DNA from 2 places in the Bradyrhizobium sp. 147 genome. Region 2 is predicted to be linked to the other one. Evidence: predicted binding sites of a transcription regulator. Region 2 holds the regulator's gene; the other holds the start of a gene.
What was found. The regulator PhoB, encoded in region 2, activates phosphate uptake and scavenging genes when phosphate is short. The targets are predictions, from matches to a motif close to TGTCATNNANCTGTCAT.

Region 1: the regulator PhoB is predicted to act here: its motif matches at 1,942-1,958, upstream of ugpB (sn-glycerol-3-phosphate ABC transporter substrate-binding protein UgpB).

The regions. Positions count from the first base shown of each region.
Region 1 covers NZ_JADPKL010000012.1:106,461-110,182, forward strand. The annotation lists gene ugpA (sn-glycerol-3-phosphate ABC transporter permease UgpA) at 1-520, opposite strand, end outside; gene ugpB (sn-glycerol-3-phosphate ABC transporter substrate-binding protein UgpB) at 571-1,887, opposite strand; gene IVA87_RS03655 (CaiB/BaiF CoA-transferase family protein) at 2,195-3,415, opposite strand; gene IVA87_RS03660 (organic hydroperoxide resistance protein) at 3,593-3,722, opposite strand, start outside.
Region 2 covers NZ_JADPKL010000005.1:55,353-59,074, reverse strand. The annotation lists gene pstB (phosphate ABC transporter ATP-binding protein PstB) at 1-780, shown strand, start outside; gene phoU (phosphate signaling complex protein PhoU) at 792-1,508, shown strand; gene phoB (phosphate regulon transcriptional regulator PhoB) at 1,523-2,230, shown strand; gene IVA87_RS00965 (GcrA family cell cycle regulator) at 2,482-2,994, opposite strand; gene IVA87_RS00960 (aspartate aminotransferase family protein) at 3,462-3,722, shown strand, end outside.

The DNA.
Region 1 (3,722 bases), on a different contig from region 2:
GGAAATTATAGGAGATCTGCTTCCAGGCGGCGGCGAGGATGATCAGCGTTGCTGCCTGGTCGCCGTCGAGCAGCGGATTCCAGTCGATGCCGAGGACGCGCAAATAGCGCGAGAGCACGCCCAGCGAGGGATGCAGCATGAAAATCCAGAGCACGCCGACGACCGGCGGCGCCACCGCATAGGGCCAGATCAGCAGCGTGCGGTAGAGCATCGAGCCGCGCAGCGGCTTGTCCGCCATCACGGCAAGGAGCAGCGCAAACGAGAGCGACGAGACCGCGATGGCGAACGAGAAGAAGAAGGTCCGCACGATCGCTTCGAAATAGGCGCGGTCCTGCAGAAGCTCGAGATAGTTGTCGAACCAGACGAAGCTCGTCGAAAGACCGAAGGCGTCCTGGAGCAGGAAGGACTGGATCACTGCCTGCAACGCCGGCCAGTAGAAGAAAATCAGGACGATCGCGAGCTGCGGCGCAACCAGCGCGTAGGGCAATAGCTTCGATTGGAAAATGGCTTGTTTTTGCATGATGCGCGCAGGAGCGGCAGGCCGGGTAACCGGCCTGCCGCCGATCGCCTTCACTTCACGGCGGTCTTTTCGAACTGCCGCAGCATCGTGTTGCCGCGTTCGACGGCGGCATCGAGCGCCTGCTTGGCGGTCTTCTTGCCGGCGAGCGCCTGCTCGATCTCTTCCGACCAGACGTCACGGAGCTGCACCATGTTGCCAAGGCGCAGGCCGCGGGAATTCTCGGTCGGCTCCTTGTTGGTCAGCTCGAGCAGCGGGGTCTCGAGATAGGGCTGATCCTTGTAGAAGCCTTCCGCCTTGGCCTTCTCATAGGCCGCTTTGGTGATCGGCAGATAGCCGGAGGCCTTGTGGATATAGACCTGGCGGTCGGTGTCGGAGAGGAAGCCCAGGAACTTCGCGACGCCCTTGTACTCGTCGGCCGACTTGCCGCCCATCACCCAGAGCGAGGCGCCGCCGATGATCGAATTTTGCGGTGCGCCCTTCACGTCGGGATAATAGGGCATCGGCACGGCGGTGAAGGCGAACTTGGCCTGCGCCTTGACGTTGCCGAAGAACGCCGAGGAGGTCAGATAGAGCGGGCATTCACCCGACGTGAAGCGGCCTTCGCCGGTGTTGGTGCGGCCGGCATAATCGTAAGTCTTGTCCTTCTGGAGCTCGACCAGCTTCTCGAGGTGCTTGACCTGAAGCGGGCCGTTGAATTCAAGCACGGTGTCGAAGCCGTCGAGGCCATTGGCCTTGGTCGATAGCGGCACGTTGTGCCAGGCGGAGAGCTGTTCGAGATTGACCCAGGTGACCCAGGAATTGGAGAAGCCGCAGGTGGGGTGGCCGTTGTCGTGCAGCTTCTTGGCGGCGTCGAACACTTCAGGCCAGGTCTTCGGGATTGCGACGTTCGCCTTCTTCAGCTCGTCGAGGTTGACCCACATCACCGTCGACGACGAGTTGAACGGGAAGGACAGCATCTCGCCCTTCGAGGTCGAGTAATAGCCGGTGATCGCGGGCAGGTAGGCCTTGGGATCGAACTTCTCGCCGGTCTCGGCCATCAGCTTGTAGACCGGCTTCACCGCGCCGGTCGCCGCCATCATGGTGGCGGTGCCGACCTCGAACACCTGCATGATGTGCGGCGCATTGCCGGCGCGGAAGGCCGCGATGCCTGCGTTCATCGTGTCGGGGTAGTTGCCCTTGTAGGTCGGGATCACCTTGTAGTCGCTCTGCGACGCGTTGAAGTCGGTGGCGAGCTTGACGATGACGTCGTTGTTGGCGCCGGTCATCGCGTGCCACCACTGGATCTCGGTCACGGCCAGGGCCGGCGAGGCCATCATGCCAACCGTGGCCGCGACAGCCGCAGCCGCACCAAAATGTCGAAGAGCCATCAAGAAAACCTCCCTTGCCCGTCAATAAAGAAGCGCTTGCGCTAGCAGTGCCATATGACGTTCACATGACTGTGTAAGCGGCCGAAACGAAAGCGGCAAGCGCTGGAAAAGGGAAGCCGGAAAATAGGCGAAGGCGTGCGGGAGACCGCGCCGTGCGTTCGCGCTGCACACGCGTGCTCGCGCCGCAGTGCGGCATTGGATGACGTGAGTTGTCTATCAGGCGGCGGTCTCGAACACCTCTCCCGCTTGCAAGCGGGGAGGGTGCGCACCGCCGTTGCGGCAACGCTGAGGTCTATTTCACGAGGCCTCAGCGCTTGCGCTCGGGGCCGCAGACCACGCCCTTTTCGACCATCGCGTCGATCTCCGCCCTGGAGTAGCCGAACTCGCCCAGCACCTCCGCCGCGTGCTGGCTGAATTTCGGCGGCAGGCGGCGCAGGCTCGGCTTGCTGCGGTCGAGCCGGATCGGCGAGGCGACGCCCTTGTACCAATCCTTCTCGATGATATCGCCGCGCGCGATCGTGTGGGGATTCGTGAGTGCCTGGTCGATTTTCTGCACCGGGCCAGCGGGCAGGCCCGCCGCGAGCAGGCGGTTGCACAGCGGTTCGGCCTCGTGCTGGCTGAACACCGCGGCGAGCTCGGCGCGCAGCGCCTCGCGATTGGCGATGCGGTCCTTGTTGCGGGCAAAGCGCGGATCGGTGCCGAGCTCGGGCTTGCCGATCTCCTTGGCGAGCTTGCGGAAAGTGCCGTCATTGCCGACGCCGATGAAGATGTTGTCGGTTTTCGTCGGGAAGATCGCGTAAGGCACGAGGTTGGGATGCTCGTTGCCGGTGAGCGCAGGTGGCTTGCCATGCATGAAATAATTGGCGGTGTGCGGATGCATGATGGCAAGGCCGGTCTCGTACAGCGTCGTCTCCAGGAACTGGCCCTTGCCGGAGCGCTGGCGCTCCGATAGCGCCATCAGGATGCCGATCGCCGCGTACAGGCCAGTGGTGATGTCGACCAGCGGCACGCCGATCCGCATCGGGCCGCTCTCCGGAGAGCCGGTCGCCGCGATCATGCCGGTCATGGCCTGGATGATGGCGTCATAGCCGGGATTGCCGCCGCGCGGACCGTCGGCGCCGAAGCCGCAGATCCGGCAGTGCACGAGGCGCGGGAATTTTGCGCGCAGCACCTCGTTGCCGATGCCCCATTTCTCCAATGTGCCCGGCTTGAAGTTCTCGATCAGGACGTCGGCCGTCTCCAGCATCTTCAGCAGCACGGCGCGGCCCCCTTCGGAGGCGAGGTCGAGGCCGATCGAGCGCTTGTTGCGGTTGATGCCGACGAAATAGGCCGCATCCTCCTCATGGAAGGGAGGGCCCCATTCGCGCACCTCGTCGCCCGCCGGCGGCTCGACCTTGATCACGTCGGCGCCGTGGTCGGCGAGGATCTGGGTGCAGTAGGGACCGCCGAGCACGCGCGTGAGATCGATGACGCGCAATCCACTCATGGCACCCAGACCGGCTTCAGAACCCGCGGCTTCAGAATTCATGCCTTCGCTTCCCCTGTGTCGATGCTTGATCACAGGCCTAGCGAGGTTCGTGCATCCCAGCAATGGCTCCGCCCGTGGGGCCGTATGCGCCGCCGCAGCGCAATCCCGCGGAACGGCAAACCAATGGAAAGCAGCCAGCCCGAGGGGGATCTCGGGCCAGCCAATCCGCAATTGCGGTCAGACGACCGTCAGGCGAACGTCGACATTGCCGCGCGTGGCGTTGGAGTACGGGCACACCTGGTGCGCCTTCTCGACCAGCGCCTCAGCCTCGGCGCGAGCCAGGCCCGGCAGCGAGACGGCGAGATCA
Region 2 (3,722 bases):
CCCGGCTCACAGCCGCTACCCGAGGCGCCTGCCAAGGTGACCGCGCGCAACCTCAATTTCTACTACGGTGAGCACCACGCGCTGAAGAACATCAATCTGGCCCTCGGCACCAACCGCGTCACGGCCTTCATCGGCCCGTCGGGCTGCGGCAAGTCGACCCTGCTGCGCATCTTCAACCGGATGTACGATCTCTATCCAGGCCAGCGCGCCACCGGCCAGCTGTTGCTCGACCAGACCAACATCCTTGATCCCAAGCTGGACCTCAACCTGCTGCGCGCCCGGGTCGGCATGGTGTTCCAGAAACCGACGCCGTTCCCGATGACGATCTACGAGAACATCGCCTTCGGCATCCGCCTCTATGAGAAGATCTCGAAGTCCGAGATGGACGACCGCGTCGAGAAGGCGCTGCGCGGCGGCGCGCTGTGGAACGAGGTCAAGGACAAGCTCAACGCGTCCGGCCTGTCGCTCTCCGGCGGCCAGCAGCAGCGCCTCTGCATTGCCCGCACGGTCGCGGTACGGCCCGAAGTGATCTTGTTCGATGAGCCCTGCTCGGCGCTCGACCCGATCTCGACCGCCAAGGTCGAGGAGCTGATCCAGGAATTGTCCGAGAACTACACGATCGCGATCGTCACCCACAATATGCAGCAGGCGGCGCGCGTCTCTGATAAAACCGCCTTCATGTATCTCGGCGAGCTGATCGAGTTCGATGACACCAGCAAGATCTTCACGTCGCCGAGCGATCGGCGTACGCAGGATTACATCACCGGCCGGTTCGGCTGAGGAGACGGGACATGGGTACTGAACATACCGCAAAGGCCTTCGATACCGACCTCCAGGAGCTCACTCGCCTCGTCGCCGAGATGGGCGGCATCGCCGAGCGCATGATCGTCGATTCCGTCGACGCGCTGATCCGCCGCGACGTCGCGCTCGGCCAGCGCGTCGTCACCACCGATGCCGAGCTCGACGCGCTTCAGAAGCGCATCGAGGAGCGCGCCGTGCTCACCATCGCCCGCCGCCAGCCGATGGCGGTGGATTTGCGCGAGATCGTCGGCGCCATGCGCGTTGCCACCGATCTTGAGCGCATCGGCGACCTCGCCAAGAACATGGGCAAGCGCGTTGCGGCGCTGGAGACAGACTTCCATCCGCTGAAACTGTTCCGCGGCCTGGAGCACATGACCGACCTCGTGCAGCAGCAGGTCAAGTCGGTGCTTGATGCCTATGCCGCGCACGATTTGCCGGCGGCGATGGCAGTGTGGAAGGGCGACGAGGAAGTGGACGCCATCTGCACCTCTCTGTTTCGCGAGCTCCTCACTTATATGATGGAGGATCCGCGCAACATCTCGTTCTGCATCCATCTGATGTTCTGCGCCAAGAACATCGAGCGGATCGGTGATCACGCCACCAACATCGCCGAGACCGTGTTCTACATGATCGAGGGGCAGGCGATCACCGACAAGCGGCCGAAGGGCGACATGACGACCTTCGCCACGACGGTACCGAATACCTAGGGAGCGACGACAACATGGGCGCACGCATTATGGTGGTTGAGGACGAGGAAGCTCTCACCGAGCTTCTGCGTTACAACCTCGAAGGCGACGGCTATGACGTGGAGACGGTGATGCGCGGCGACGACGCCGACACCCGCCTTAAGGAACACATCCCCGATCTGATCGTGCTCGACTGGATGCTGCCGGGACTGTCCGGCATCGAGCTGTGCCGGCGGCTGCGCACCCGTCCCGAGACCAAGCAGCTCCCGATCATCATGCTGACCGCGCGCGGCGAGGAGAGCGAGCGGGTGCGGGGTCTTGCGACCGGCGCCGACGACTACATCGTCAAGCCGTTCTCGGTGCCGGAGCTGCTCGCGCGCGTGAAGGGCCTTCTGCGGCGCGCAAGCCCCGAGCGGCTCGCCACCGTGCTCGCCTATGGCGACATCGAGCTCGATCGCGACAAGCGCCGCGTCGCGCGTTCGGGCCGGCCGATCGATCTCGGCCCGACCGAATATCGCCTGCTGGAGTTTTTCCTGGAGCATCCCGGTCGCGTGTTCTCGCGCGAGCAGCTGCTCGACAGCGTCTGGGGCCGCGACATCTACATCGACGAGCGCACCGTCGACGTCCATATCGGCCGCCTGCGCAAGCTGCTCAATCTCGGCCGCGAGCAGGACCCGATCCGTACCGTCCGCGGCGCGGGTTATGCGCTGGATGATCGGTTTGCAAAGGCGGAGCAGACGTAGGCCCAGCTGCGTCAACAATCTCGGCCGTCGTCCCGGACAAGCGTAGCTCCGGCAACGCGCAGCGTTGTCCGGAGCGAAGCGCCGATCCGGGACCCGGGCCCATTGTTGCGCGAAAAAGGTAACTCCGAGGCCCCGTAACCACGGCTTGCGGTGGCTATCGGTCCCGGATCGGCGCTACGCTTGTCCGGGACGACATCGGGTTTGTTGCGCCGTCACCGCGTGACGGCTGCCGGCTCGATCTCAGGAAATAATCACCGCGTGCTCGGCTTCGGTGCCGCCCGCCGGCGATCCGCTGCCGGCTGATAGGCGACGCGCGAGTGCTGGGCGCAGTAGGGCAGGCCTGACAGCGCCTTGCCGCCACAGAAGAAGAAGTCCGGGCTGGAGGGATCGCCGACCGGCCAGTGGCACGTCGCCTCGTTCAATTCCAGCAGCGACAGCCGCTGGCTCATCGGCACCACGTTGTCGTAGGTGACCGGTTCGGCCTCCACCTCGACCTCGAAGGCCTGCGCCAGCGCGGTGTTGCCGCGCGAGATCGGCCGGGTCACCCGCATCATATGCTGCGCGGGCCGCGCCTTGCGCGGCCGCGGCGCTGCCGATGAAGGGCTCTTGGCGCGGCCCGACAGGCCAAGCCTGTGCACTTTGCCGATCACGGCATTGCGGGTCACATTGCCGAGCTCGGCCGCGATCTGGCTGGCCGAAAGTCCGGCCTCCCAGAGCTTCTTCAGCTGCTCGACGCGATCATCGGACCAGGTCAAAACCGTCATTGCACCCTTTCCCTCGTTGCGCGCCGCCATCCTGGGGCCTCACAGCGAATGCTTAAGCCTTGAAAAACCCGTGCCGTCAGAATCCCTTAAGGCTCGCCGGGCGCGTGACTGACGCCCGAACGTTTACGCCGGTACATGAGGACTCTTGGGATCAGAACCGCTGCACGAGATGTCGTATCTGACAGTCCGAACGCTACAATATGGCGTGACTCCCGCGCAAGAGTCCGCCGACTCGCTTCCACATGTTCCGTGGTGAAAACCCTGCAAGATCGGCACCGCAAGACTACGGATTCGGCGTTTCGCGAGGCTTTCCGGCGGCATTGACACCCGTCTTGCCAGGCATAAGATGGTGACGCGTGCCGCCCTTAAAAGGCGGCACGTTTCGTTTTCCGGACCGGTCAATGGTGCGCTGCGCAAGGCATGCCAGGCAGGTCTCAACGTCCAAATGCAACATCCAAGTGATGGTCATGACCAACAGCGCCGCGCCGCATCTGCTTCCCGTTTTCGCCAGGGCGGACCTTGGCTTCGAGCGCGGCGAAGGCTGCTGGCTGATCGCGACCAATGGCGATCGCTATCTCGATTTCACCTCGGGCGTCGCGGTGAACGCGCTCGGCCACGCCCATCCCGCATTGGTCAAGGCGTTGCAGGAGCAGGCGACCAGGCTCTGGCACATGTCGAACCTGTTCCAGAGTCCCGATGGCGAACGGCTTGCAACGCGTCTGTGCAAC